DNA from 2 places in the Pseudoalteromonas sp. 120-MNA-CIBAN-0494 genome. Region 1 is predicted to be linked to the other one. Evidence: riboswitches for the same ligand, from Rfam matches in the RefSeq annotation. Region 1 holds a riboswitch; the other holds the start of a gene.

What was found. A riboswitch is a leader RNA that binds a small molecule or an ion and turns the genes downstream of it on or off. The one in region 1 is predicted to bind cobalamin.
Region 2: linked by a shared signal. The riboswitch ahead of AAEY55_RS01360 (TonB-dependent receptor domain-containing protein) and the one ahead of AAEY55_RS02420 (ABC transporter ATP-binding protein) in region 1 are both predicted to bind cobalamin.

What each region holds. Positions count from the first base shown of each region.
Region 1 is NZ_JBEOOE010000002.1:137,200-153,013, reverse strand. Features, by position in the region: gene rarD (EamA family transporter RarD) at 1-185, shown strand, start outside; gene AAEY55_RS02435 (DUF413 domain-containing protein) at 292-666, opposite strand; gene AAEY55_RS02430 (LysR family transcriptional regulator) at 757-1,620, shown strand; gene AAEY55_RS02425 (porin) at 1,783-2,721, shown strand; cobalamin riboswitch at 2,767-2,908, shown strand; gene AAEY55_RS02420 (ABC transporter ATP-binding protein) at 2,987-3,799, shown strand; gene AAEY55_RS02415 (iron ABC transporter permease) at 3,801-4,802, shown strand; gene AAEY55_RS02410 (cobyric acid synthase) at 4,812-6,302, shown strand; gene cobO (cob(I)yrinic acid a,c-diamide adenosyltransferase) at 6,286-6,885, shown strand; gene AAEY55_RS02400 (cobalamin-binding protein) at 6,885-7,760, shown strand; gene ung (uracil-DNA glycosylase) at 7,757-8,419, shown strand; gene AAEY55_RS02390 (DUF3545 family protein) at 8,476-8,655, opposite strand; gene tal (transaldolase) at 8,926-9,876, opposite strand; gene yaaA (peroxide stress protein YaaA) at 10,108-10,887, shown strand; gene AAEY55_RS02375 (mechanosensitive ion channel family protein) at 11,020-11,976, shown strand; gene mgtE (magnesium transporter) at 12,064-13,422, opposite strand; gene AAEY55_RS02365 (HPr family phosphocarrier protein) at 13,570-13,842, opposite strand; gene rapZ (RNase adapter RapZ) at 13,886-14,731, opposite strand; gene ptsN (PTS IIA-like nitrogen regulatory protein PtsN) at 14,753-15,205, opposite strand; gene hpf (ribosome hibernation promoting factor) at 15,210-15,497, opposite strand; gene AAEY55_RS02345 (RNA polymerase factor sigma-54) at 15,524-15,814, opposite strand, start outside.
Region 2 is NZ_JBEOOE010000001.1:296,327-312,140, reverse strand. Features, by position in the region: gene argC (N-acetyl-gamma-glutamyl-phosphate reductase) at 1-131, shown strand, start outside; gene argB (acetylglutamate kinase) at 132-899, shown strand; gene AAEY55_RS01420 (ornithine carbamoyltransferase) at 907-1,839, shown strand; gene AAEY55_RS01415 (argininosuccinate synthase) at 1,836-3,038, shown strand; gene argH (argininosuccinate lyase) at 3,088-4,953, shown strand; gene AAEY55_RS01405 (hypothetical protein) at 5,227-5,424, shown strand; gene AAEY55_RS18755 (hypothetical protein) at 5,441-5,974, shown strand; gene AAEY55_RS01400 (hypothetical protein) at 6,042-6,497, shown strand; gene AAEY55_RS01395 (hypothetical protein) at 6,547-6,999, shown strand; gene coaD (pantetheine-phosphate adenylyltransferase) at 7,013-7,507, opposite strand; gene AAEY55_RS01385 (TetR/AcrR family transcriptional regulator) at 7,694-8,362, shown strand; gene thiI (tRNA uracil 4-sulfurtransferase ThiI) at 8,435-9,892, shown strand; gene AAEY55_RS01375 (2-dehydropantoate 2-reductase) at 9,918-10,820, opposite strand; gene AAEY55_RS01370 (VanZ family protein) at 10,813-11,163, opposite strand; gene AAEY55_RS01365 (YajQ family cyclic di-GMP-binding protein) at 11,327-11,809, shown strand; cobalamin riboswitch at 12,060-12,225, shown strand; gene AAEY55_RS01360 (TonB-dependent receptor domain-containing protein) at 12,262-14,091, shown strand; gene msrA (peptide-methionine (S)-S-oxide reductase MsrA) at 14,199-14,735, opposite strand; gene AAEY55_RS01350 (efflux RND transporter permease subunit) at 14,823-15,814, opposite strand, start outside.

The DNA.
Region 1 (15,814 bases):
TTCAGTACATAGGGCCAAGTTTGATGTTTATATTAGCTGTGATGCTTTACGGTGAAGTGTTTGATGCCGAGCGAGTAGTTACATTTGTTTGTATTTGGAGTGCATTGGCTATTTTTAGTTGGGACTCTTTTAGGCAATCTCGTAAACGTAAAAAAGCCGCTATTGTGGCCTCAGGCGTGGTTTAAAAGTTAGTTAACTTAAGTAAGCACGTAGCGCGATGTATTTTGTACTCGCGCTAGGCTTGGTGTATGTTTAACTATTTAAAATGTAAAAATTAAATAGTTAAAGCAATTACATACTGTCTGACTCGGCGTAATAGTCTTGGCTTATTGGTGCTGGGGTCGCTATTTTTGAGCGGCCAAATAATGTATGGAACTTTGCTTTGCTGGTTGTTAACTTTAAGTATTTAACCCAAGCGCGCTCAATTGCATTGGTTGGCTCTAAAGCACCACTAATAACAGCGACAAATTGTTGCTGATGTTCATTTTGTGGCTCTAGGGCTTTATTATGTAAGCCTTTTAAAACAACACCGTGTTGCTCTAATATACTGGCTTCTAATAAGGTAAAGTTTCCGCTGCGACCAAATCCGCGTGGGAAATTTTGATCATCAAAAAACTGACGTTGACTAACAAATGCTTGGCGAAGTAGTGAAATATCATTGCTCATTGTTGTACCCTCATACCTTGGTAATTGTTGGAGTATGCGGCAAGTTTGCAAATATTTTAAACAAGTTATTTTTATCGTGAGGATAAAAGATTGGATATCGATTTATTAAAAACATTTGTTGAGGTAGTACGCACTCGTCACTTTGGCAAAGCGGCTGAAAACCTTTATATCACGCAGTCTGCAGTAAGCTTTAGAATTCGTCAATTAGAGCAAGGGCTTGGTGTTAATTTGTTTATTCGCCAGCGCAATAATATTCAACTAACAGCGCCAGGTGAGCGTTTATTACCCCATGCACAAATGATCATTACTGGCATGCAAAGAGCAAAAGTAGATGTGGCACTTGCCGATAATATGCATAAACAAATTTGCCTAGCGGGTACACCAAACATTTGGGATGCATTTTTACAGTTTGGTATTACTAATATTGTATCGGCAATGCCCGGTGTGTCTTTGGTGGCTGAGGTAAAAGCACAACAAGAAAGTACCCGCCTGTTATTAGAGCGCACCTTAGATTTAGCTATTTTATTTGATCCACCAAAAGTTGATGAGCTGGTGGTTGAGCGAATTTGTGAACTACCCATTATACCGGTAAGCGCGTTTGATACTGCCAGTTACGATAACTTTTTTGATAACCAGTACGTATATGTTGACTGGGGCACGACATTCTCACTGTGGCATGCTCGCCAGTTTACTGGCAAAACCCCACCCTACTTTAGAACAAGTACTGGGCGTATAGCACTTGATTTAATATTGCAATGCGGAGGGAGTGCATTCATTCCTCAAGTACTTGTTGCAGCGCATTTAGAAAAAGGCGAGTTATTTCATGTGAAAGACGTAGAAACCACCTCGCGCGATATATTTGTTGCCTATCACAGAGACAATGAGCAAAAAGAGTTAATAGAAACATTAGTAAATTTATTAACCCAAATGACCCCTAAGTTACCCGTAGAGTAAGGCCAATGGATTTGCTGTATATGTACGTTTGATTGCAACTATTATGTGTTTTTATGAATTTAAAAGTGTAAAAATATGACGGCTGTAATATTTTTGTCATTTAACAGTGCCAAACTCCTGTTGCATTAAAAACGAGTCTGTTGTGATTATCGAGGAAATAACATGAAATTTGTAAAGTCGAGCTTATGTGTAGCTTTATTAGGTGGTTTGTCTTTTAATGCGCTTGCTGAAGTGGATTTTTACGGTAAAGCGAACGTAACACTACAGTCGTCGGATGATGGTGAGGGGTCTTTTACCGAAATTAAAAGTAACTCATCACGTTTGGGCTTAAAAGGGTCTGAAAAAATATCTGATGGCTTAGAAGCTGTTTATAAGTTTGAATTTCAAGTTGATGTTTCTGACGCCGACTCAAAAGGTGATAATGACGACAATATCTCTGCTCGTAATCAGTATATAGGTTTAAAAGGCGCGTTTGGCCAAGTTGTTATTGGCCGTAACGATACCGCGCTTAAGCAGTCACAAGGTAAAGTTGATTTATTTAGCGACCTTGAAGGCGACATTAAAAATGCCTTTAAAGGTGAAAATAGAATGGGCAGTAGTGTTTCTTATGCCTCTAATTCTTACCAAGGTTTTAAGCTTTTGGCTACGTTTGTTGCAGAGGATAGCGATGCAGCAGGTGCTAAAAATGGCTATTCAATGGCAGTAACTTATGGTGACGCAGCCCTTAAAAAGAGCGCAATATATGCCGCTATTGCTGCCGATAGTGAAGTGAACGGCTACGATGTAGTGCGCGCATCAGTACAAGGTAAAGTAGCCGATTTTAAATTAGGCGCTATGTATCAAACGCAAGAAAAAGTTGATGGCAGTAGTGAGGCCGACGGTTATTTATTAAGTGCGGCTTACACTATGGCTAGCAATACCTTTAAATTGCAGTACCAGGCAATGGATTTTAAAGACAGTGATGACAAAACGGCTATTTCGGCAGGTGTTGATCATCAGTTAAATAAAAACACTAAATTATTTGGTTTTTATTCTAATTTCGATATGGACAACAACGTTGACCAAGACTACTTAGGTGTAGGTATAGAATATAAATTTTAAGCAGCGCTTAGCACTGCCTTTTTTAGCCGTACTTTGTTAAGTGCGGTTTTTTTTGCTTTAAATTATTTACTTAGCCGCCCATAATAGAGTATTCATTTGGAATGAGGTGCAACTCCTCAACTGTTCCCGCAACTGTAATTAGCATAACGCTTTAAGTCAGATACAAATAAACTATTTTAACGAGCGGGTTTACTCATCTTCAAATTATGTACTAGCCATAGTTAGTTGCATTGTTAGTGAGCGCATTCCTGCCTAGGGCTAACTATTGCAAACTCAAACGCCATTAAATACACCATTGTTAAGCGTTAATCACGTGTCGTGGAATATTGGCAGTAAAACTATCCTCAACAATGTTAATTTGCAAATAAAGCAAGGTAAGTTCGTTGGCTTAATTGGCCCCAATGGCGCAGGTAAATCTAGTTTACTGCGGTGTTTGTATCGCTTTAATCAGCCCACTGCAGGGCAAATTAAATTTAATAATACCGATATTTGGCAGTTAAAAAGCCATGAATACGCAAAGCAGGTTGCGGTTGTTTTACAAGAAACCCCATCACAATTTAATTTAACTTTATTAGATGTGGTTGCACTTGGGTTAACCCCGCATAAAGCATTATTTAGCACCACCACAACAGCCGACACACAAAAAATAAACCAAGCTATAGCGCGAGTTGGCTTGCAGGATCATGCAAGCCAACGTTTTGAGTCGCTTTCGGGAGGAGAAAAACAACGTGCATTAATTGCTCGGGCTATGGTGCAGCAACCGCAACTATTAATTATGGATGAGCCAACCAGCCACTTAGATGTGAAGTATCAAATTCAGGTAATGGAGTTGGCTAAATCGCTTGGCGTTACTGTGTTTGCATCGTTTCATGATTTAAATTTAGCCGCTGCTATGTGCGATGAGCTGGTGGTTATAAATCACGGCGAAATTGTTAATACAGGCTCTCCCATCGATGTGCTTAGCGAGGACATGCTCAATGATGTATTTGGTGTATGTGCACAAGTAAGCCACCACCCGCAAATGTCTAAATTAGGTGGTGTTATTCCACATATTACTTACTTTTATGGGTATGAATAATATGCGCATGCTTAACAATCATTCAATAGCACTTTTAGTCACAGTACTAGCTGCATTATTTACGTTATTTACGGCGCTGAGTTATGGCGCTGCCGACACATCATTAACTGATGTATTTAAAAGTATTTTCACCTCAACAGAGGGCTCCTTTAACACTCGAATTATTGTTGAATTAAGAATGCCACGCACATTACTGGCATTTTTAGCTGGCAGTGGTTTAGCCATTGCCGGGCTTATTTTGCAAACCGTGACGCGTAATCCGTTAGCAGATCCTTATTTATTTGGGATATCGTCTGGGGCGTCTTTGGGGGTAGTTATACTCATGGCGTTTGTGGGCATTAGTGCGGGCTTTGCATTATCGGCAGCGGCATTGGCTGGCAGTTTAGTGGCTATGAGTTTACTTATATTGATTGCAGGGCGGCAGCAAAGTGGGCAAGTAGAATCTATGCTGCTGGCAGGTGTGGCCTTGTCATTTTTATTTAGCGCATTTACCAGTTTATTACTTTACTGGAGCGATCCTCAGGCAGTTGCGGCTATTTTATTTTGGACGCTCGGCAGTTTTGCACGAGCGCAGTGGGCAACGCTGTGGTTACCTTTTGTGGTTATTGTATTGTGTACATTTACAATGCTTAGTTTTAGGCGCCAACTTAATGCCATGCTGCTCGGCGATGAAAGTGCTATAACACTGGGTGTGCGGGTACATCGCTTTAGAATATTGATGCTAGTTTTAAGTTCGCTGATAACGGCAGTGTTAGTGGCTATGTGTGGCGGAATTGGCTTTGTAGGATTAATGGTGCCGCATATAGTGCGCTTTTTTATCTCCCAAGGTAGCTTATCTGGCTTACTGGTAACGAGTTTGGTGGGCGGTACTTTTATGGTTTGGGTTGATGTGCTAGCGCGCACGTTATTAACGAATCAAGAGTTACCGGTTGGGGTTATTACTGCAGCTATTGGTAGCGTGTTCTTTTTAAGCTTATTGTATTTTCGTAAGCGCCAGATGTAGGGCTATAAAATGAAAACGTTAATGGTGCAAGGCACCACATCCGATGCGGGTAAAAGTACACTGGTTGCGGCGCTGTGTAGAGTATTTGCTAATAGAGGGCTAAATGTAGCGCCATTTAAGCCACAAAATATGGCATTAAATAGTGCAGTTACAGATGATGGTGGTGAAATAGGTCGTGCTCAAGCACTGCAAGCTATAGCGGCAAAGGTAGCCCCTGAAACTGACTTTAATCCCATATTACTTAAGCCAAATAGCGATACTGGCGCGCAGGTTATTATTCATGGTAAAGCCATAAGTAATATGGAAGCTGGGGCGTATCACGATTATAAAAAAGTAGCTATGGATGCAGTACTCACGTCGCATAACCGTTTAGCAAAACGTTTTGATTTATTGCTGGTGGAAGGGGCGGGCAGCCCAGCCGAAATAAACCTCAGAGCCAACGACATTGCTAATATGGGCTACGCCGAAGCCGTTGACTGCCCCGTAATTATAATTGCCGATATAGATAAAGGCGGTGTGTTTGCTCATTTAGTGGGTACTTTGGCATTATTGAGTGAGTCGGAGCAAGCGCGGGTAAAAGGCTTTGTAATAAATCGTTTTAGAGGCGATATAAGCTTATTACAAAGTGGACTTGATTGGCTGGAACAGTACACAGGTAAACCGGTGTTAGGCGTATTGCCGTATTTACACGACCTTGCATTAGATGCTGAGGATGCAATTGCTATTGATAATACGCTAACTAATGCCAGCGTTAATATTGCCGTGCTGCTTGTGCCGCACATTAGCAACCATACTGACTTTGATGCACTGCGCTTACATCCCAATATAAATATTAATTATGTAGCGCATACACAAGCGATCCCCGATGTTGATTTGATCATTTTACCGGGGAGTAAAAACGTATTAAGTGATTTAGCCTTTTTAAAAAATGAAGGCTGGGATACACAAATAAAACGCCATTTACGTTATGGTGGTAAAGTGCTCGGTATTTGTGGTGGTATGCAAATGCTTGGCAATAGTATTAATGATCCCCTAGGTGTTGAGTCATCATTACAGCAGATGCCGGGGCTAGCGTTAAGTGATTTTACCAGCACACTTACAGCACAAAAAATATTGAGTAATGTAACCGCGACTATGCAATTAAATAACCAGCAAACACTTTGTAGTGGCTACGAAATTCATGCAGGCATTAGCCAAGGTGAAGCACTTAATAAACCATTTTTAAGCTTTAATGAACACCCAAATGGCTTTACAGCCGATGGGTTTATTAGTGATGATAACGCCATAGCGGGTACTTATTTACATGGCTTATTTGATCAAGCGAGTGCCACATTGCAAATATTAAAGTGGCTCAAAGCCGATACAGTTATTAATCCGGTTAATATTAACCAGCACCGTGAGCAGCAACTAGAGCGTTTAGCTGCCATGTGTGAAACGCATTTAAATATTGCACACATTATTAAAATTTATGAAGGGCATAATCATGAGCGAACAAAGTAAAGATAAACATCAGCAACGCCAACAAAAATTAAAAGATCAAGTTGATGCACGAATAGCTGCAGCGCAACAAGAAAAAGGTATTTTTCAAGTTATAACTGGTAATGGCAAAGGTAAGTCGACCTCAGGATTTGGTGTGGTAGCACGTTGTGTTGGCCATGGAAAAAAAGCCGCTGTGTGTCAGTACATAAAAGGCACTTGGGAATGCGGAGAGCGTAACTTGTTACAGGGTGCGGGTGTGGAGTTTGTGGTAATGGGCACAGGCTTTACATGGAATACCCAAGACAAAGAGAGCGATACCGCAGCCGCGCAAGCTGCTTGGCAAGAGTCAAAGCGACTGCTTAGTGACGCAAGCTTAGATGTAGTGCTGCTCGATGAGCTAACCTACATGGTAACCTATGGGTATATTGATGTAGATGAAGTGCTAGAGGCGATTGGCAACAGACCGCCAATGCAGTCGGTTATTATTACCGGCCGTGCAGCACATCGTAAATTAATAGAACTGGCTGACACAGTAAGCGAAGTGCGTAATGTAAAACATGCATTTGATGCAGGTGTTAAAGCTCTGCAAGGTTTTGATTACTAATGTTTAAACAGCTTGTTGTTGGCCTATTGTTACTCTGTTTATCCCAGCATGCGCAGGCCAACAAGGTACAAATTGATAAAATACAGTCAGCTAAAACACTGCGTATTGTGGCACTGGCCCCGCACATCGTAGAAAACCTGTATGCAATAGGCGCGGGAGATAATATTGTTGGCACAGTTGATTACGCCGACTACCCTGCAGCGGCAAAAGGTATTACCCGTATTGGCGGTTACTATGGTATTTCAATCGAAAAGCTTTTAGTCCTTAAGCCAGATATAGTAATTGCTTGGAAAAGTGGTAATCAAAGCGATGATTTAGCACAAATAGAGCGCTTAGGTATTAAGCTTTATTTAACTGATCCAACGACAATTACAGGTATTGCCGATGAGTTGCTTATGCTAGGAAAACTTACCGGTAACATTAAACAAAGCGAGCAAGTGGTAAAAGCATTTAATGCTAAACTTGCAGCCATTAAAGCCAAGCAACAGGGTAAAAGTAAACTCACTGGCTTTTATCAACTCTGGTCTGAGCCGATGATGACTGTGTCGAAAAATACCGGAATAAGTGAGTTAATAGCCACTTGCCAAGTAACCAATGTATTTGCAAATAGCCGCACCGACTATCCACAAATAAGCATAGAAAATGTGATTGTGGCTAAACCGCAAATTATAATTATTCCGGATGAAAAATCAGCAACACCGCAACCCACTATTAATTGGCAGCAATGGCCAGAAATACCCGCAGTAAAAAACAAGCAGTTTTTATCTGTAAATGCCGACTTACTACATCGTTTTTCAGCACGTATGCTAGATGGGCTGGCCGATATGTGTGATAAAATAGACGTATCACGTCAACAAATAAAGAGCATACAATGAGCGATTGGACTGCATTTTTAAAGCAAGAATTACAGCAAGCATATATGCAGCAAACACTCGGCTACGTTGCTAAGCGCCGCAGTGAAGGTGTTGCTGTTTATCCTCCAAAAGAGCAAGTGTTTAGCGCATTTGCTGCAACACCGCTTAGTGATATACGCGTTGTTATTTTAGGGCAAGATCCTTACCACGGTGAAGGCCAAGCGCATGGTTTGTGTTTTTCAGTATTACCTGAGGTTAAAAAGCTGCCACCTTCGCTTAAAAATATTTATAAAGAGCTGGCTAGCGATATAAACGATTTTGTTATTCCTACCCATGGTTACTTGCAAAGCTGGGCAGAGCAGGGAGTGTTTTTACTCAATACAGTACTTACGGTAGAGCAAGGCCAAGCCCATTCGCATAAACACTTAGGATGGGAGCAATTTACCGATAAGGTTATTGCGCATATAAACACCCATTGTGAAGGCGTAATATTTATTTTGTGGGGTGCTCATGCACAAAAAAAAGGTAAGGGAATTGATAGCGCACGCCAGCATATTTTAGCAGGGCCGCACCCATCGCCACTGTCTGCTCATCGAGGTTTTTTTGGTTGTAGGCATTTTTCAGCCACGAATGCGTTATTGCAATCTCAAGGTAAAACGCCGATTAATTGGCAAGTATAATTTTAACTTTTAAAACCAAAGGCCCGCACAGTAATGCGGGCCTTTTAGTTAGTCGTTTAAAAGTCGAGCTCATTAACGGCTATACTGTCTGTAAAGTAGTCCAACTCCTGTAGTTCTTTGCGTAAACGATACTTTTCTTGTATTGCTTCGATTTCGCGCCATCTTCTTTTTTTATTTTTTTGAGAAGCTTCCTTTTTTGTTTCAGGACCTTCTATTATATTGCTTAGGCTATCCATGAATATCTCCTTTAGACTGCATTTGATACCAGTCTTATTAAAAACATAAGCTATAACGGCTCACTAATTTAACGCAATAGGTATTAACTTCGCGAATACCTATACCATAGGCCTAGCTAAAATAGAATATAAAAGTGACATTTATGTTACTAAAGTGTGATTTGTTGATGAAGTTTTACTTTATGATGGGTTTATAAGTTTTTTGCATATAAATTACAGGCATAAAAAAACGTCGCAACTGCGACGTTTTTATACAAGCGTTTGAGCCAATTACATGGCTTTAAAGCGTGCTTCTAATTGCTCTTGAGCATCAGCAAAAGAGCGAATACCTTCAGCTAACTTTTCAGTCGCCATAGCATCTTGGTTATGCAACCAACGAAATTGAGCTTCGCTAAGCGGTGCCGGTTTTGGCTGCTGCGCAACATCTTTTGCTAGTAAGTATTCTGGTGCATCTTCAAGGTTACCCAACTCTTCTAAAAGATTGGGGCTAATAGTTAGCTTATCGCAACCAGTAAGGGCAATAATTTCGCCGGTATTACGAAAACTTGCACCCATAACTACCGTTTTGTAGTCGTGGCGTTTATAAAATTCAAAAATGCTGCGTACCGATTGTACCCCAGGATCTTGCAGTGGGTCGGTCGGTTTTTCCATACCGTTAGCAACGTGCCAATCTAAAATACGACCAACAAATGGCGAGATTAAAAATACGTTAGCATCGGCGCAAGCACGTGCTTGGGCATCACTAAACAATAAAGTAAGGTTACATTTAGTACCTTCTTTTTCTAGTTGTTCAGCGGCTTTAATGCCTTCCCAAGTAGAGGCTACTTTAATTAAGATTTTATCTTTGCTTACGCCTTCTTTTTCGTAAAGACTAAGTAGCGTGTGCGCTTTATCAATAGTTGCTTGGGTATCAAACGAAAGACGTGCATCTACCTCAGTAGAAATATAACCAGGTACAATAGCGCTAATTTCTTTACCTAATAATACCGCAAAGTAGTCGCATGCTAGCGCTAGTTGCTTCGCTGGATCTTGCTCGGTTTCTTTGGCGTAGCTCCATGCTTTATTTAAATAAGGCTTATAGGCTTCAATCTCGCTCGCTTTTAATAGCAATGACGGATTGGTCGTTGCGTCTTCTGGTTGATGCTTTTTAATTGCTTCAATATCACCCGTGTCGGCCACGATTGATGAATGTTGTTTTAGCCTTTGTAGCGCGTTAGTCATTTGCTTTCCTCATTCCAAGCAAGTTAAAAGAAAATCTAAACTACTTTAATATTACACCATACTGCAACAGCGAAGTAATGCTTGATAGGTCTTATGTCCTTATCAATATAAAAACGGTTATGTATGAATTATTAAGGTAGGATCAGTCTGTTTAATATTAAACAAAACGTGCTTTTCGTTTCATTTAATGTTGAAATTGACATTAAATAAATTACAAGTCAATAGCTAACTATGATCACTGTTATTTCACCTGCAAAAAATCTTGATTACACCACGCCACCTGCAACCGATAAGTTCACTCAACCGGAATTACTTGAGCACAGCGAAGCACTGATGCAAGTATGCCGTGAACTAACCCCTGCGCAAATTGGCAGCCTGATGAAAATTAGCGATAAGCTCTCAGGGCTTAACGCTGCTCGCTTTAGTGAGTGGGCACAGCCATTTACCACAGAAAACGCTAAACAAGCGGTACTAGCCTTTAATGGCGATGTATATGGTGGTTTAGATGCTAGCACGCTAACGGCTAATCAGCTTGATTACGCACAAAGCCACCTACGCATATTATCGGGCTTATATGGGCTTTTAAAGCCGCTTGATTTAATGCAAGCGTATCGCCTTGAAATGGGCACCAAGCTTGAAAACAGCCGTGGTAAAAACCTGTATGAGTTTTGGGGCTGTGTAATTGCCAATAAACTTAACGAGGTATTAAAAGCCGAGGACGCCCAATACTTAGTTAACCTTGCTTCAAACGAGTACTTTAAAGCGGTTGATAAAAAAGCCCTTAATGCACAAATAATTACTCCACACTTTAAAGACTGTAAAAATGGTCAATATAAAGTAATTAGTTTTTACGCTAAAAAAGCACGAGGCATGATGGCGCGTTACCTCATCGAAAATAAAGTAACTCAGCTAAGCCAGCTTAAAGAGTTTACAGTAGCGGGTTATTATTTTAGCGCTGAAGCAAGTGTGAAAGAGCTTGAGCCAGTATTTTTACGCGATGAACAAAGCTAAAACTTAAACCTTTACCTAATCTATAAAAGCCATGCACAGCATGGCTTTTTTAATACTGGCGCTATACTTGCAATTGATATGCGAATTCAAGATTGATTCTAATCACATTATAAATCAATAGGTGCAAGTTACATGTTTAGTATTCCCTCAATTAGCGACGCCGAAAAACTTATCGAAGAAAAGCTCGGAGGGTGGTTTGATGTCGTTATAAGCCATATTCCTAATTTTATTGTGGCAGTTATTATTGTCATTCTATTTTCTATGCTGGCTCGCTTTGCCGGTAACTTAATGAAAAATTTATTACGCCGCTCCCTCGATTCAAAACAGATAGCTGATTTAATGGCTTCTATATTTAAAGTGCTGATATTAAGTGTAGGAGTGTTTATAGCACTGGATTTTATGGGCTTAAAAGGCACGGTAACGTCATTACTAGCTGGTGCCGGTATTGTTGGTTTAGCGATTGGTTTTGCATTTCAAGATATGACCGAAAACTTAATAGCAGGTATTGCTATGGGTATTCGTAAGCCATTTAAACCAGGTGATGTAATAAAAACTGATGATGTGTTTGGCTCTGTGCATTCAATAAACCTGCGTAATACACTAATAGAGAGCTTTTATGGGCAGCAAATACTAGTGCCTAATAAAATACTATTTAGAAATGTATTGCGAAACTACAGCACGCTAGGCGTTAGACGCATAGAAGTGCCGGTAAGAATTTCATTAACAGAAGACATAGAAAAAGCCGCAAACGTTATTGTGGATAAAATTAATCAATTTGAGTTTGTAATACGCCAAGATGAAACGGCCGTATACGCAGAGAGTTTTGGCGACAGTAGTATTAATTTATTATTGTGGTTTTGGATTAAATACCCTGGTGAGCCAGACTTTATGACAGTACGCCACAAAGGTGTTGTGGCAGTACAGCAAGCACTAAATGAGGCTGATATTCTTATCCCATTCCCAATACGCAGTTTAGATTTTGGGGTTAAAGGCGGCGAAAACCTCGATGCAATAATAAGTAATAAAGTAAATACACCATCGGCTGATCAAGAAGGAGCCGATGGCTCTACAGCCAATAAAGAAGGTTAAATAGCTTGAACGCTGGTTAAATTATATTGCGTAAAAGTTACTTTTAACCAGCGCGTATTTACACAGTAATATGCGCTGGTTTACTTATTAAACCAGCAACCAAGTTGCGGTGCCTAAAAAGGCAAATATACCTACTATATCGGTTACTGTAGTGAGTATTACACTGCCAGCAAGTGCAGGGTCTATTTTCATACGTTTAAGTATTATAGGAATACACGCACCCGCCACACCCGCAACAACTAAGTTCATAAACATTGCAAACGCCAGTACCGCGCCAAGCATTAAGTCCCATTGCCATAGGGCTATAACACTGGCAATTAAAACAGCCCATAAAATACCGTTTAATGCACCAATGGCGAGCTCTTTTATCATTACAAAACGTTGGTTAGTTTGGTTAATATGGCCCACTGCTATACCACGAATAACCAAGGTTAATGACTGGCTACCGGCCACCCCACCCATTGAGGGGACAATGCCGTTAAGCACGGCTAAAATAGGCAGTATTGCTAAAGTGCCTTCAAAAAAGCTGGCAACAAAAGCAGCTGCCAGAGCCGTTAATAAGTTAACACCTAGCCAAACAGAGCGTTTTTTTGAGCTTTTTAAAACCGGTGCAAAGGTATCTTCTTCATCATCAAGACCCGCTAAACCTAATAAGTGATGCTCTGCGTCTTCACGAATTACATCAACAATGTCATCGATAGTAACACGGCCAAGTAGCTGGGCGTTGTCGTCAACTACTGGGGCTGATATCCAGTTATGACGTTCAAATAACTGCGCCACTTCGCTTTCATCCATCGAAATAGGAATAGACTCACAGTCTTCATCCATTAGGTCGTGAACAATTTTTTCGGGCGAATTGGTTAGTAAGGTACTTAACGATAAAGCGCCTAAAAAACAGTTATGCTTATCGACAACGTAAAGGTCGTCGGTACCCTCAGGGAGTTCGCCGCGCAGACGAATGTAACGCAGTACCACATCTAGGGTTACATCAGGGCGAATGGTTACTGTATCTGTGTTCATCAGCGCGCCAGCAGAGCGTTCCTGATAGGAGAGTGCTTGCGTAGCACGTTCTCTATCTTGAATGTCCATGGCGCTAACCACGTCTTTATAAACCGTGTCAGGCAGGCTTCGCAGTACTTCACCTAAGTCATCGTGGCCCATGTCTTCAGTGGCAGCAGCAATGTGCTTAGGTTCCATTTGGGCAATAATGCCTAAACGTACATCTTCAGAGAGTTCTTCAAGAACATCACCTTGTACATCTGGATCAACTAATTGCCAGAGCAGGCGACGAACTTTATGCGGTGATGATTCTAGTAAAAGTGCGGTATCACAAGGAGCTGTTTTTGCCAGCATGCGCCTAACTTGAACAAACTGACCACTATTGAGTGACTTGGTCACTTGTTGTAATTGTTGTAGTGGGTAGTCTTGTTCGAAAGTTTCGGGCATTGGCGTCCTTAATTTATTTTTATAACGTTAGGGAAGAAGTTAGTCATTAACTTCGTTCAGTTTATCTTACTTTTTTTAGCCAAACTAGCTTAAGGTTTCACTAACCCTATATTTTAGCTCGTTTACTTGGTTTAAATAAAGTGCCTACTATTCTTGTTCGTTAAAGCGCTGCGCTATTAATTGGCCAACGGCATGTAAAGCATGCTCTGCATCGGGTCCTTCGCACACTACTTTTACTTCTTTACCTTGGCTGCTTTCTAGTAACATTAAAGCCAGTACGCTATCGCCAGCGGCTTCTTTTTCATCTTGAAATAAGGTAATAGATGCGTCAAATTGTACCGCTAATTGTGCTAATACGGTAGCAGCTCTAGCATGCAGGCCTAGCTTGTTTTTTATTAAAAATGTATTTTCTAAGCGCATAAGATACTCTACTTAAGCTGAACAGATGATTATTTAAATTGAATTATTTTTCTTGCTCGCGATGGCGAATTTTTACATTAGGGTGAGACATAGCAAAGCTTTCACCAATTGTTTGCGCTAAATAAACTGAGCGGTGCTGACCACCAGTACAACCAATAGCAATGGTTAAATAACTGCGATTATTACGCTCTAGGTGTGGTAACCACGTTTGTACAAAGGTTTGAATTTGCCAAGTGAATTTTTGCACAATACTATGACTAGCTAAATAATCTTTTACTGGTTGATCTAATCCAGTTAAAGGCTTGAGCTCCGGTTCCCAGTGTGGGTTTGGTAAAAAACGCGCATCAAAAACATAATCAGCACCTTTGGGAATACCATGCTTAAAGCCAAACGACTCAAAGGTAATGATAAGCTGTTTGTCTTTTTTACCGAGTATGGTTTCACGCATAGATTCAGCAAGTTGATGCACACTTAAATCGGTTGTATCAATGACATGATCAGCCCGCGTTACGAGTACATCGAGTAATTCTTTTTCCTTTTTTATTGCTAAATCTAGCGGTAGCGAATCAATCGAAAGCGGGTGCAAGCGACGTGTTTCTGAATAACGGCGGATTAACGTTTGATCGTCGCTATCTAAATAAAATAACGTTGGTTTAGCAAAGTCGGGCAAGTACTCAAGAATATCGTTAAACTGCTGCTGGTCTTTAGGCAGGTTACGCACGTCTATACTAACGGCTATTTTATCGTAGTTATCAGAGACACTGCGCACTAATGAAGGCAGCAAATTTACCGGAATATTATCTACACAATAGTAACCTAAATCTTCTACAACACGTAAAGCAACTGACTTACCAGAACCTGATCGGCCACTTATAATAATTAATTCCATTTACCACCCCTTTATTAGTAACTAGGATTGATCCAAAATAACTTGGTATAACGCTTCATCAGACTTTGCCGCACGCAATTGCTTACAAAACTCTTTATCGTTTAGTTTATCAGCTATTGTGGCTAGTGTTTTCAAGTGCTGCTGGTTATCGCCATCGGGCACTATAAGCGCAACAAAAATATCAACTGGACGATTATCAATTGCATCAAAATTAATAGCGGTTTCGCTTATTAAAATTAAGGCAAGAGGCTCTTGTGCCCCGCTCATACGGCCATGTGGAATTGCTATTCCTCGGCCAATACCGGTACTACCTAGCTTTTCTCTTGCCAATAAAGCAGTGAGAATATCTTGCTGAGGTAAATACGGCATTTTTTTATGCGCGAGTTCACTGATGAATTCTAAAATTCTTTTTTTACTATTAAAAAGGACCACAGCTTTGCTGCAGTCCTGGCATATAAGTGAGCTTAATTTCATAGTGTTAGTGTCGAGCAAACTTCTCTTTGTGTTTAATTACTTGACGATCGAGTTTGTCAATCAACGAGTCAATGGCAGCGTACATATCTTGGTGTTCGGTCGATGCAAATAGCTCAGCGCCACTTACAAAAATTGTTGCTTCAGCTTTTTGACTTAATTTTTCTACATCGAGAATAACATGCACATTAGTTATGTGATCTGAGTGTCTTTGCAGCTTTGCAAATTTATTATTTACATAGTCTCTTAATGAGTCTGTAATGTCTACATGACGACCAGTTAAGTTTAGTTGCATCAGCATTTTCCTCTTTGTTGTACGTCTTAAATCAAGCTTTTACGTTGATTCGACGGGGGAATAGCCAGAGATTCGCGATATTTTGCAATTGTCCGTCTAGCTACTTTAATTCCTTGCTCAGCCAATATATCTGCAATCTTGCTATCACTCAATGGTTTGGCTAAGTTTTCTGCAGCTATCAACTTTTTAATCAGGGCACGTATGGCAGTTGATGAACATTCGCCACCATTTTCGGTGCTTACATGGCTTGAAAAAAAGTACTTAAGCTCAAAAATGCCACGTGGAGTGTGCATATATTTTTGCGTAGTGACCCGTGA
Region 2 (15,814 bases), on a different contig from region 1:
AACAAGGCACACAGTTAATTGTTATAGCTGCCATTGATAATTTATTAAAAGGCGCTGCAGGACAAGCATTGCAGTGTATTAATTTATCAATGGGATTGGCGCATACCACAGGCTTAAAAGGATCGTTTTAAATGAGTAAAAAAACCTGGGTAATTAAACTTGGCGGCGCTGTACTTAATACAGAAAACGCGGCTAAAGCATTATTTTCAGTACTTAATGAGCAGCACAACGCGCAGTTTGTCATTGTGCATGGCGGAGGCGCGCTTGTAGACACTTGGCTTAAAGACGCCGGTTTTGCCAGTGCAAAGCATCAAGGTTTACGTATTAGCCCTAAAGAGCAAATGCCGTACATAGTGGGAGCGCTTGCAGGTTGTGCTAATAAACAATTAATGAGTGCGGCAATTAATGCTGGCCATAAACCAGTTGGTTTAAGTTTGTATGAAGCTGGTGTTACTGCCACGCAAAAACTAAAAGCATTATGTTTAGTGGGTAAATGTACCAGTAACGATGATTCGATTATTAACGATTTACTAAAAATTGGCCGTATGCCAATTGTCAGCTCAATTGGTTTTGACTTGCAAGGGCTTTGGTACAACGTTAATGCTGACGAAGCCGCCGCTGCAATTGCCAACAACTTAAACGCAGAACTAATATTTATGACCGATGTTGAAGCAGTGCTTGATGCAAATAAGCAGCCTTTACATCAACTAGATACAAAACACATTGATACTTTAATAAATGAAGGAGTAATTGTGGGCGGGATGGAGGTCAAAGTTAAGACCAGTCTTCACGCTGCCCAACACTTACGACGCGGTGTGTATATTTCCAGCTGGCAAAAGCCAGAAAACTTAACAGCTTTGCTGCAAGGCAAGCATGTCGGAACTAAAATTACACCATAGGTTTATTATGTTTGAGAATTTTTTAACGGGTTTAGAATTAGACCAACAAGGCGCACTTAACTTATTAAAGCTAGCGCAAGATATTAAAGCAAACCCTAAAAAATACAGCCAAGTATTGGCTGGTAAGTCAGTGGTTACTTTATTTGAAAAACAAAGCTTACGTACACGTTTATCGTTTGATATTGGTATAAATCGCTTAGGCGGCCATGCCGTGTATTTAGATCAACAAAATGGCGCGATGGGTGCACGTGAGTCAGTAAAAGATTTTGCTCTTAATATTTCTACCTGGGCAGATGGTATTGTAGCGCGCGTAAATCAGCACAGTACATTAACCACATTAGCGCAGTATTCATCGGTGCCAGTAGTTAATAGCTTGTGTGATTTATATCATCCTTGCCAAGCACTTGCTGATTTTTTAACACTACAAGAAGTGCATGGCGATGTGAGTCAATTAAAGTTAGCTTATTTAGGTGAGGGCAACAACGTAACGCATTCATTAATGTTGCTTGCTGCAACATTAGGTACAGACTTTGTTGCCGTTACGCCTAAAGGATGTTCTCCAGATTCACAAGTTCTGAAAAAAGCGGAACAAATAGCAGCAATGAATGGTGCATCAGTAATGGTGAGCGACAGAGTAGAAGCTGCTGTTGGTGCAAACGCAGTATACGCCGACACTTGGGTATCAATGGGCGACACCACACCACTTGAGTTAGTAAAAGAAAAATACATGCCTTATCAATTAAATAAAGCATTATTAGAGCAAACCGGTGCAACAACAGTGTTACATTGCCAACCGGCACACCGTGAGTTCGAAATTACCTCTGAGGTAATGGACGGTCCAGCGTCAAAAATTATACAACAAGCCGAGAATCGTATGCATGCGCAAAACGCTCTGCTAGTTACATTATTAAATCCAAATTTTGTTAAGGAACACCTATGAGTTCATTTAAAAAAGTCGTTTTAGCCTATTCAGGTGGTCTTGATACGTCGGCCATTGTGCCATGGTTAAAAGAAAATTACGGCTGTGAAGTTATTGCCTTTGTGGCCGATGTTGGTCAAGGTGCAGAGGAGCTTGAAGGCGTAGAAGCTAAAGCTATCGCATCGGGTGCTTCTGAGTGTTATGTAGTTGACTTAAAAGACGAAATGGTAAGTGATTACATTTATCCTACGCTTAAAACAGGCTCAATTTACGAAGGTACTTATTTATTAGGTACGTCTATGGCGCGCCCAATTATTGCTAAAGCACAGGTAGAAATTGCGCGTAAAGTGGGTGCCGATGCACTTTCTCATGGTTGTACAGGTAAAGGTAACGACCAAGTACGTTTTGAATCGTGTTTTGCAGCGCTTGCGCCTGATTTACAAGTAATTGCGCCATGGCGTGAATGGGATTTATCAAGCCGTGAGTCATTGCTAGATTACTTAGCTGAGCGCGATATTCCATGCTCGGCATCGGCTACAAAAATTTATAGCCGTGATGCAAACGCATGGCATATTTCGCACGAAGGCGGCGAACTTGAAGATCCATGGTGCCAACCAAGTGAAAAAGTGTGGACCTGGACAAACTCTCCAGAGCAAGCGCCAGATAAAGCTGAACTAGTAACACTAAATGTAGTTGAAGGTGAAGTTGTTGCAGTAAATGGTGAGCAGCTTAAACCTTATGATTGTTTAGTTAAATTAAACGATATTGCATCGCCTCATGGTGTTGGTCGTGTTGATATTGTAGAAAACCGATTAGTGGGTATGAAATCGCGCGGTTGTTACGAAACCCCAGGTGGCACCGTAATGATGGCGGCACTGCAAGCCATTGACGAACTGGTGCTTGATAAAGCAAGCCGTAAGTGGAAAGAAGTACTAGGCGGCGAATTTGCACATTTAGTGTATGACGGTCGTTGGTTTACACCACTTAAAGACTCTATTTTAGCTGGTGCTGAAGCACTTTCTAAAGATGCAACAGGTGAAGTTGTGCTTAAGCTATATAAAGGCCAAGTTACAGCAGTGCAAAAGCAGTCGCCACACAGTTTATACAGCGAAGCGTTTGCTACCTTTGGTGAAGATGATGTGTACGACCAATCACACGCAGAGGGCTTTATTCGTTTATTCTCGCTTTCAAGCAGAATAAAAGCATTAGCTAAAAAGTAATTTTTACGCCCCTTGTTAAAAGGGGCAATATCGGGTTTGGAGAGATTTCATGGCATTATGGGGCGGGCGTTTTTCTACGGGTCCAGACGAGGCGTTTAAGCAATTTAACGACTCTCTTCCTTTCGATTATCAATTAGCAGAGCAAGATATAATAGGCTCTGTTGCATGGGCTGGTGCACTTGAGCAAGTTAATGTGTTATCAAGTGACGAGCACCAAGAGTTAGTTGCAGCATTGTACCAATTGCTTGAAGAAGTAAAAGCAGATCCACAAGCGGTAGCAACTTCAGGCGCAGAAGATATTCATTCTCATGTTGAAGCTGCGTTAATCGAAAAAGTAGGTGATTTAGCTAAAAAATTACATACAGGGCGCAGCCGTAATGACCAAGTAGCCACCGATTTTAGATTGTGGTGTCGCGACACTGCTGATCATATTTTAAAAGCCATTGCCCAGTTAAAGGGTGAGTTTGTTGCATTAGCAGAGCGTGAGCTTGGGACTATTTTACCAGGTTATACGCATTTACAACGTGCACAACCGGTATTGTTTAGTCACTGGTGTATGGCTTACGTAGAAATGCTAGAGCGTGATGAAAGCCGCCTGCAAGATGCTAAAGCGCGGATGAACTTTTGCCCACTGGGCAGTGGCGCATTAGCGGGTACGGCTTATCCAATTGATCGTCAAGCATTAGCACAGGGTTTAGGCTTTACAGGAGCGACTAAAAATAGCCTTGATGGCGTATCTGATCGTGATTTTGTAGTAGAGCTATTAAGTTGTGCGTCTATTTCGATGATTCACTTATCGCGTATGTCAGAAGATCTTATTTTTTATAACTCAGGCGAAGCCGGATTTATAGAGCTTGCGGATAATGTGACATCGGGCTCGTCGTTAATGCCACAAAAAAAGAATCCAGATGCACTGGAACTAATTCGTGGTAAAACCGGACGCGTTTTTGGTGCATTTAGCGCCATGATGATGACCCTAAAAGCACTGCCACTTGCTTATAATAAAGATATGCAAGAAGACAAAGAAGGCATATTTGACGCTATGCCAACGTGGCTTGCCTGTATTCATATGGCACAAGCGTGTATTAAAGGTATTAAAGTAAAAGGCGAACGTACACTTGCAGCGGCAAAAGGTGGCCATGCAAATGCAACTGAGCTTGCAGACTACTTGGTAGCTAAGGGCGTACCTTTTAGAGAAGGGCACCATATTGTGGGTGTACTGGTACAATTGGCCATTAGTGAAGGTAAAACGCTTGAAGACTTATCGCTTGAGCAATATAAATCGGTAAGTGACGTATTTGCAGATGATGTTTATCCGGTACTAGAAATTGACGCCTGCATTAAAGCGCGTCAAGCACTTGGCGGAACATCAATTGAGCAAGTAACCAGCGCTATTAAAGCTGCGAAAAAAAAACAGCAAATAACGGTTCGTGATGCCAATTTAGACGATGTTGAATCGATTGCTAAGCTAGTTCAGCATTGGGCTACGGTAGGCGAAAACCTACCACGGGCTAAAAGTGATATGGTGCATTCGATTAACGAATTTGCTGTAACCGAAATTAACGGCAAAGTATCGGGGTGTGCCTCACTGTACATTTACGACACAGGTTTGGCGGAAATACGTTCTTTGGGTATAGACCCACAAAGCGCAGTGTCAGGACAAGGGCGGCAGTTAGTTGAACATTTATTAGCGAAAGCCAAAAAATTGGCGTTAAATAGAGTAATAGTGCTAACCCGAGTCCCAGATTTTTTTGAAAAACAGCGTTTTAGCTTTTGTACCAAAGAAAGCTTGCCAGAAAAAGTAATGAAAGATTGTGAGCTTTGTTTACGTAAAGAAAACTGCGATGAAGTCGCAATGGAATATATTTTAAAGCTAAGTAATAAAGCGGAGATCCCGTGTAAATTCGTGGCTTAAACTCCCTAGATGTAAAAAACGTACGGGTTACCCTCGTGCGTTTTTTTATGGGTGAAAAACACTAATTTAAGTTATAAATATAAAGTTTTATGATTATTTCAAGGTGTTAATTAAAAGTTGGCACAGTGGTTGCTTTTGTTATAGGTGTAAAATGTAGTAACAGCTTAGATAAAAATGTTGCTGCTAAATATAAGGTAAATTTAATTACCCTCTTTAAAAGGTGTAATACAAGATTTCGCCAACAATACAAAAATACCTATAAGGAATAATCACATGCAAGTTTCAGCTAACAACCAACTACAAATGCAAGCATACAATAAAACGCAACAATTAAAGCCAGCAATGGAACAAACTGCTAGCCCTAAAACCCTGCAATCTGATACAGTAAGCTTCTCTCAAGAAGGAATGGCGGCCGCTGGTGCAGACCTTCAGCGTGGTGGTGGCATAGTTATTCCTGTTAAGCCAAAATAATGAATTAAGGTCACGAATGTTTTTAACTGAGTTTTTTGGTTTGTTTTCGCTATCGGCTTTTATAATGTGGGGCTTCTTGATGGCGTTTTTATTTAATATTTTCGTTTATTCGTTAAGTATTAAAAGAGATACAACTCTATTACTCAGTTCATTTATTATGATGACCTCTTATACGGTATCAGATTATTTTCTTACCTGGCTTTCTATTAAAATTACGGTTTATTTGGACTGGGCACTATATGACTACACAACACTAACGGCACTTGTTGTTTGCTATCTTATTATAAAAAAGACAACGCCTTCTTTTTTATACTTAATTCTTGGGTTAACAATTAACTCCTTTCTTTTCATGTTTATGTATATAGATATGTATATATATAAAAATATTGAGCCATGGTTTCTTTGGGATATATATACATTTTCTGTCAATTTAATTGATTTAATAATGATAGTCGCTCTAATTGTTGATCGAGACTTCCTCGGCTTACATAAGCTAAAAAATATTATAGTGTCCTTATTTAAAAAATTTAACTTAAAACATTCTCATTAATTAAATGTATCTAGTCGATTTGTTTTTAGCTGATTACGTATGGGCGTTTATACAATGGGGCTTTTTAATGGCCTTTTTATATTCGCTAGTGTCGGGTATTAATAAGGCCGATAAGTCATTAATTTATATAGCTGCTATAATGATGTGCTCCTACACCTTTAGTGATTTACTGCCTATATTAAATAATATCTACCTAGATTGGATTCTCTACGATCTCCTAACAATTACAATATTGATAGCCGCTATATTCACTTCTTATGTATTAACTTCTACAGCCAGTAATTATATTATTCTTGGATTATTTGTTAATGCCTGCCTAACAATCGCTATTTATTACGACTTGTATGTATTAAATAACATTGACGAATGGTGGCTTTGGAGTGTTTATTCAATTGGCGTTAACGTTATCGATTTACTTATGATTGCAGTGCTTTTTATAAATAAAGACTTTTTGGGTTTGATTGAGCTCAAACGTTTTATTTTTAATCGTAGTGTATTACAGCAGAATCAAATTGACCATTAGTGAAACAATAGGCCAATCAATAGGCGCTTTTATTTTATGGGGCTTTTTAATGGCGTTTTTGTACACGTTAGTATCAAAAATTAATAAAAAAGACAAAGATACTATCCAGCTCGCTTTTATTATGATGACTTCATATTTTTTAAGTGCATTCCTCGATTATGAAACAGTGACACTTATAGATTGGGCAACATACGATGTGCTGACAATTGGTGTAATTATTGTGTGGGGTGTATTGATTAAAAAGCCTAAACCAATTGCATTTATGTATTTAATCGTAGGACTAAGTATCAATGCTTGTTTGTTTTTTGCTATGTATTACGATATTTATGTTTTAGAACAAACCGAAGTTTGGTGGTTGTGGACTTTGTACGCAATAGGGATAAACGTTGTTGACTTATTGATGGTGCTAGTATTAATTATAAATAAAGATTTTTTAGGCCTAGTATGGGTATGTAACCAAGTTAAAGCGCGCTATATGCATAGAGCTAGCGCACTTAAGTAATACGCTCGTTAGCTTATTTGCTGTAGCTGCAACCTAGCTTTTTATTAAGTGCAGCCATTACAATAGGGTCTACAAATTCGCTTACATCACCATTATGGCGTGCCACTTCTTTTACTAAGGTTGACGAAATAAACGAATTTCGCTCTGACGGGGTTAAAAATACACTTTCTAAATCTGGGTTTAGGCGTCGATTCATATTCGCTAGCTGAAATTCATAATCAAAATCAGAAACCGCTCTTATGCCTCTAATTAATACATTAGCATTGTGATCGCGTGCCAAATCAGCAAGTAAACCTGAAAATCCTATCACTTTTACATTATCTATATGAGTTAAAAGAGTATTAGCTAGAGCTACACGCTCATCAAGGCTAAAGCAAGGCTGTTTACTGGGGTTATGAGCAATAGCAACGATAACAGTATCAAACATCTTTGAGGCACGTTGAATTAGATCTGTGTGTCCGTTAGTTAGCGGATCAAAAGTACCTGGATAAATTGCAGTGATTTTCATAAAGTATCGCTATGTATTATTTTTAGCATTAGTGTAACAGTGTTTTTTATACAAATCAGCCTAGTAAGTGGCTTTAATTGTCACGACTAAGCTATTACACAGAGTGTTTAATTATGCTGTTTTTGTTTATACTAGACAACTTATTGTACGAATTGTAACTTGTTGAATAAAATAGAGTGTTAGTATATGAATACCAAGGATAAAATAATACACACCAGTATTTCATTGTTTAATGAGCATGGTGAGCGAGCGATATCAACTAATCATATAGCCTCGCATTTAAACATGAGCCCGGGTAATCTTTACTACCATTTTAAAAATAAAGAAGACATTATTCGCCATATTTTTGCGCTGTATAGTGAGCACTTGAGCACTCATTTTAAACCTATAAACAAAAATGATGATGCATTTAGTCAGTTAACGGTATATCTAGATTCGTTATTTGAACTGATGTGGCGCTACCACTTTTTTTACGACAATTTAGGCGATATTTTGGCGCGAGATACGCAGCTAAAGCAGGCTTATATTGATTTTCAACTAGAGCTGTTAGAGCAGGTGCGTAAAATAATACTTGGTTTACGTGATAGTGAAATGATTGCGATTAATGAGCAAGATGCGCTCGAACTTGCACATACGCTTAAATTAACAGTTAGTTTTTGGACCCCTTATATTAAAGCCCGCAGGCTCAGTGGCGCACTTGCCGAGCAAGATATTTATCATGGTATTTTAAAAGTATTAACTTTATTTAGAGCCTACAGCACAGATAAAAGTAGCGATAAAATGAACCAGTTACGCGAAAAATACACGCAACTTGCTCACTCAGCCCCAAGTATTCCGGCTGCTCTTAGTTCCTAGGCGTTAATTTTTTTGCTATAATCGCGCGCCCAATGCCTGGGAGCGCGAATTCCCGCAGTCTAAGAGTGAACTATGCTTAAATTTATCGTCAAACTACATCCTGAAATTGCCATCAAAAGCCGCTCGGTTCGTAAACGCTTTACCAAAGTGTTAGAAAATAACATTAAGATTGTACTGCGCCGTATTGACGAAAAAGTACAAGTTAGAAACAACTGGGACAATATCTCAGTAGTTACCCTACTTGAAGGTGAGCAAACACGTGCCACTTTTATTGATAGCCTAGCGCGAATTCCGGGTATTGTGCAGTTTATAGAAGTAACCGAAACGAGCTTTGAAACGCTTGACGATATTTATAAAAAAACCATTGAATTAGTTGGTCACACCATTGAAGGTAAAACGTTTTGTGTACGCGCTAAACGTATTGGTAAGCATGACTTTACTTCAACGGAGTTAGAGCGTTATGTGGGCGGTGGACTAAATCAGCATGTTGCCGGTGCAAGCGTAAAGCTAAGCCACCCAGAAGTAACGATACGCCTTGAAATAAAAGACGAGAAAGCTTACATAGTATCGCATACTCACCTTGGCATGGCAGGCTTCCCGCTGCCAACACAAGAAGATGTACTATCACTTATGTCTGGCGGTTTTGATTCGGGTGTAGCCAGTTATCAAATGATCCGCAAAGGCGCTCGTACGCACTTTTTGTTTTTCAATTTAGGCGGTGCGGCGCACGAAATTGGTGTTAAACAAGCGAGCTACTACTTATGGAATAAATACAGCTCAACCCATAAAGTTAAATTTATTACCGTTGATTTTGAACCAGTAGTAGCAGAAATATTAGAGAATATTGAAAACAGCCAAATGGGTGTGGTGCTTAAACGCATGATGATGCGCGCAGGCAGTAAAGTGGCCGAAAAATTAAATATTCAAGCTTTGGTAACCGGTGAAAGTATTGGTCAGGTTTCTAGCCAAACATTAGCAAATTTAAGTGTCATTGACCGCGTAACCGAAACCCTTATTTTACGCCCGTTAATTCAACACGATAAACAAGAAATTATTAATATTGCACGTCAAATTGGTACGGCCGAAATGGCCGAAACGATGCCGGAATACTGTGGTGTTATTTCTAAAAAGCCAACTGTTAAAGCTAAAATAGAAGTAATAAAAGCAGAAGAAGAGAAGTTCGACTTTGATATTCTTAATACCGTGATAGAAAACGCACGCGTAATGGATGTGCGCGATATTGATGTAGAAGCTAAGCAGGAACTAAAAGAAGCTGAGTCGGTTGCCGATTTACCAGCTGGTGCAGTGGTAATTGATATTCGCTCTCCAGAGGAAGAAGAAGCAGCACCACTGGAAATTGATTCTATAGAAGTGGTGCATTTGCCGTTTTTTCGCTTAGCAACTAAGTTTGGTGATTTACCAAAAGATCAAGACTATTACTTGTATTGCGATAGAGGTGTAATGAGCCAGTTACAAGCGCTTATTCTACACGAACAAGGCTTTACTACGGTAAAGGTATATCGCCCGTAGAAGTTAACTATTTAAAAAGCGTGGTTTATACCGCGCTTTTTTTTGCTGCAATTTTAGCTAAAAGTTCATCGTTAAAAGGGGTTTTTATATTATAAAGCTTGCCTTGCTCGCTAATGTACCCACAAATTGCCATTATTTCAGTTGCTCTATTGTGAGCAACATCTTGTTGCATAGATGAGAAGTTCTCTGCGGTACGTGCCATCACATCATACGCACTGCTCAGTGCATTGATTAACGTTACATCAAGGTTTTTTGCCTTAGCAATATTACATGCTTCGGTTAGCAGGTTAATTATAATTGAGCAATATTGAGGCTCGCGCAACTGACCATTTTTAATGTTATGTAGCGCACTTAGCGGATTTATTGCTATGTTAACTAATAACTTATTAAAACGTAGCTGCTCAATATTCATAGACGCATTTAAAAGGGGTATCGCGGTTAATTGATCCGCCATAATTTTGCTATTTTTAACACCTAAGTTGTTACATCCGCCAATTATACTTTGCCCATTACCAGTGTACTGTACTATATATTGGTTTGATTTAAACCCTGCCATGCTCGTTGTTAAAAAATAAAGCGCTTGGTGCTCATTAAGCTCACATTTTAACTGCTCTACATTACCCATACCGTTATGCGAAAGCACAACAGAGCAATGCTGAGGCAAAAAATGTTTTATTTGTGCAAATGCGCTTTGCACTTGAAAGGCTTTTACCGTAAATAAAAACACATCAAATTTAGGTAAACTATTAAGCTCATTTAATGAAATAAAAGAGGCATTTATTTTTTGTGAAGCACTGTTGTCACTACTGTAAAAGCGAGTGTTACTCGTACTTTTTCGGGTTAACACGCTTACACTATGCTGCGCACTTAAAAAGTGGGCTAATAATAAGCCTATTGCGCCGTCGCCAATAATAAGAATTTTAGCCATGAGAGTTCTTTTTACGTGGGGTTAAAATTGCTTTGATTATAAAGTAGCTTGCTGCGCCGGCAAAATCTGCAATAAAATCTGCGATTGATGCTTGCCTATATGGAAGTGCGTCTTGCATTATTTCTATTGCAGCACCGTAACCGGCTAATAAAAGTATTTGTGCGTATAAAGGGAGTTTAAACGCTTTATCCATTATTATGGCAAGGATGAAAAATATCCCAAAGTGGGCTACTTTATCAACATGAGGAAACAGGTTGCCAACCCCTTTTATTTCTTTCGCAAATAAAAAGGTAAACACCACAATACTAATTAAAAAAATTGCTTGATAAACACGCCTTGTCACAACAAATCCTAAAATCGCTTAAAAAAGAAACCGTAGTATATCAAACTAATTTAGTATCGCACCTGAACAAGATGCATAAAAGTGTAAAGATTTATAGTTTTAGCGTTATAATCGCTTTAATAAATTAAGTATAAAATTAAGATAAAATAGTTAGGAGAAATCAATGCCTTCATTTGATATTGTATCTGAAGTAGAAATGAACGAAGCTAAAAACGCAGTTGATAATGCAAACCGTGAACTAGAAACTCGCTTTGACTTTAGGGGAGTTGATGCATCGATTGAGCTAAATGATAAAGTAATTAAGCTTAAAGCCGAAGCTGACTCTCAGGTTATACAATTATTTGATATTTTAGCGAGTAAAATTTCTAAGCGTGGTATGGATGTATCAAGCCTTGAATTGCAAGATATTAGCCGAGCGGGTAAAAATGTTTTTCGTAACGTTGGTTTAAAGCAAGGTATTGAAAAAGAGATGGCTAAAAAAATAGTTAAAGCCATTAAAGATTCAAAAGTTAAAGTACAAGCCGCCATTCAAGGTGAAGAAGTACGCGTAACAGGTAAAAAGCGAGATGATCTTCAAGAAGCTATGCAAGTAGTACGTAGCGCCGATTTAGGCCAGCCATTTCAGTTTAAAAACTTCCGCGATTAATAAAACAGATTACAGATATTATAGAGATTAGGAGACTAATTTTTAAAAAATTTGTGTTAAAAAAGCCAAGCTACAGCAATGAAGTTTGGCTTTTTTGCTATTAGTAGCTTGATATGTAATTTAACTCTTTTAAAGTGATTGTTGAGGGTTTATATCGTTAAAAATCAAACTTTGGCTATATAGACGTCTATTGACATTTGTAAACAAAATACTCACAATAGCGACCTATTTTCAAGGTGCTTGCTTAATACCTTTGTATACGTTTCAAAGTATTGAAATTAACAGCAAGATAATCGGGAAGTTGGTGCGTTTTCAAGACGATAACAACCCCAACACTGCCCCCGCAACGGTAAAGTATTAGCAGCTATTATAGTGTTGACTGAGTCCGGAGACCGGCCTTGAAGTAATCTTACTTATTAACATCTTTGCGGTGGGCAAAGGTAGGGGACATCATGTTAAATAAATCAGCACTTGGCGTTGCAATTTCTGCCGCGCTTTCATTTTCTGTGTCTGGCGCAGAGCAATCAATTGAAAAAATAACCGTTACAGCTAATAAATTTGAGCAATCAATCAATGACGTTTTAGCAAGTGTAAATGTTATCGAGCGTGCAGAAATAGAAGCAAGCAACGTACGCGATTTACCAACGCTATTAAGTAAACAAGTTGGTTTTCAGGTTAATCCAAACGGTGGTTTTGGTCAAAGTACAGGTGTGTCACTTCGTGGTACTGGCTCTGGCGATGCGTTGATTTTGATTGACGGTGTACGTACAGGGTCTGCAACACTTGGACAAAAAGCACTAAATAATGTCCCTTTAAATAGTATTGAACGCATTGAAATTATTAAAGGCTCTCGCGCGGCTATTTATGGCTCTGACGCACTCGCGGGCGTAATTAATATTATCACGCGTGAGTCAGATAACTTATCTGTGAGTGCTACGTTTGGTTCTGATTCTTATCAAGATTATCAGGTGGCTGGCTCTGTAAAATCAGGCGATGTTACTACTGCGTTTAACGCAGGTTTTGAAAAAACTGATGGTTTTGATGTACTCCAAGGTGTAGCACCAGATGAAGATGGCTATGAAAATAAGAATCTTGGTTTTAAAGTAAATTATACCGATGCACGCTACGGCAACTTTAAGTTATTAGGCCAATACAGTGAAGGCTATGTAGATTACGACAATCGTTTCAGCCCAGCCACAAGTACTGTAGAAACAGGTGATTTTAAAAACTATCAGCTTTCTGCAGGTTGGAATAAAAACTACACTAACCAATCGCACAGTATTGATATTGCTATTTCAACAGATGATTCACACGATACCTCAGCATTTGGTGTAAATGATTTTATAACGAAACGTGTGCAATTGGATTATAACGGTCAATATACATTATCTGAAGAGCTTAATATTAGCGGCGGCGTTAACTGGTACAACGATGATGTATCTCGTAGTACAACGCAGTATGGTGTACAAGAGCGTGATGTATTAGCTGTATTTGTTGGTGCTTATTATAATACAGAGAAAGTGTTAGCTAATTTAACTGTGCGTCAAGACGATGATGAACAGTTTGGTGACGAAACGACTTACACTGCAGCAGCTGGCTATCATTTATCTGAAGACGCAACCTTTAGAATAAGTCAAAGCACTGGTTTTAAAGCACCTACATTTAACGATTTATACTTTCCGGCTTTTCCTGGTTTTCCACCTTCATCTAATCCTGATTTAGAGCCTGAAAAATCATTAAACCGAGAGATTGGGTTAAATGTAGATTTTGATATAGCAAGTGTTGATGTTGCTATTTTTAGAAATGATATTGAAGATAAAATCTCTTTGGATTCTAACTTTTTTCCTATCAACTTAAATGAAGCACGCTACGAAGGGGTTGAGTTTAGCCTGTCACAACAAATTTTGGGTTTCGATAGTAATCTTAACTTTGCTTATTTAAGTGCAGAAGACGAAGAAACGGGCGCAGAGTTACGTAATGTTGCTAAACGTACATTTAATTGGGAACTTGCAAAACAGTTTGGTGCGTTTGATGCGAGCTTAGACATGCAATATCGTAGTGACCGACAAGGTGCTGTGACGCGTTTAGGCTCATACACGCTTTGGAACTTAGCGGGTAATTATCAAGTAAATGAACACATTGAGGTTTCGCTTCGTGTAGAAAACTTATTTGATAAAGAGTATAACGTGGTTGACTCAAGCACTGATTCTATAACGGGTGAAGTATATTACTACAACACACCAGAGCGTCGCTTTTTTGCGGGCGCAAGCTACCAGTTTTAGCCGTCTTTAATGCTTTTAATGCCTTTAATAGATAAAGATTATTAAATTAAGCTGAAAATACAAAAGCCCGATTTAAATCGGGCTTTCTACTGAGTAGTTAAACTTAGCTAGTCAGTTAAAAACTCTTTAAATACGGTTTCAAACTTATGTAATTTAGGTGCTATTAAAATACTACAGTAACCCTGCTGTGGGTTTTCGTTATAGTAATCTTGATGATAATGCTCTGCTGGATAATACGTAGTGGCAGGGCTGACTTCTGTCACAATTGGCTCACTCACATGGCTTTGCAGTTGAGCTATCATTTCATTGGTTTGCTTTAGTTGAGCCTCATCGTGATAGTAAACAACACTTCTATACTGTGTGCCTATATCGTTACCTTGGCGATTTAATTGTGTTGCATCATGCAAAGTGAAAAACATTGCTAGCAGTGTTTCAAAGCTAACTACAGTGGTGTCAAATTCAACTTTAACAACCTCAGCGTGCCCGGTTGTGCCAGAGCATACAGAATTATAGGTTGGGGTGTCGGTTTCGCCACCGGTATAGCCAGAACTTACATCTAATACGCCATTTACACGTCTAAATGCTGCATCTATACACCAAAAACAGCCGCCACCAAAGGTAGCGACTTGCGTTGTTGAACTCATAAATACTCCAAAATAGCTGTAAGTTTAGATTATGCAGAGCATAAGTCTAAAGCGTCGTAACAACAAGGTTACGACGCTATTAGGAGGTTAGATCTCTTCGAATGGCTTTTTAGCGGCTTGTTTATCAAGTTTTTGCTGCAAAAACTCAGGTGACTGTGTATTGCGCGCAAGTGCATAGTAAGCAGCAGGTACTACAAACAGAGTCAGTAGGGTTGATACAACAACACCGGTAAACACTACAACACCAATTACCATACGGCTTTCTGCACCCGGGCCCGAGGCTAAAACCAGAGGTACCGCACTCATTACAGTGGTTAATGAGGTCATAATAATAGGGCGTAGGCGCTGCGTAGCGGCTTGTAAAATAGCTTCGCTAAACTCTACGCCTTTGTCGCGTAGTTGGTTAGTAAACTCAACAATTAATATGCCGTTTTTAGCACTTAACCCTATGAGCATCACAATACCTATTTGGCTGTAAATATTGAGCGTAAGTCCTGTGGCCCACAAGCCAAACATAGCACCCATTAAGCCAAGGGGTACGGTAAGCATTATTACAAATGGGTGCATAAAGCTTTCAAACTGTGCCGCTAGTACTAAAAAGGTAACCGTAAGTGCTAAAATAAACACGTAGGTCATGGCCGAAGCACCTTCATAAAACAACTGCGATTCGCCTTTGTAGTCAATCGCGCCATCTATGTTGTTTTCTTCCATGGCCACTTTGTTTAAAAAGTTAAGTGCTTGCTCAAGTGTATAACCATCGGCTAAGTTGGCGCTTAAGGTAATTGCACGCATACGGTTGTAGCGGTTTAAGCGCGATGCGGTAGCTTCTTCTTTTAAGCTAATTAAACTATCAAGCGGGACTAGCTCGCCACTGCGTGATTTAAGATAAATGTTTGATATATCAGTAGGGTTGGCAAAGTCTTCTTTAGTGCCTTTTAAAATAACGTCGTACTCTTCGCCGCGATCTATAAAAGTAGTAACACGACGCTGACCTAGCATGGTTTCGAGTGTACGCCCTACATCAGATACAGAAATACCTAAATCGGCCGCTTTGTTTTTATCTATGCTGACTAAAAACT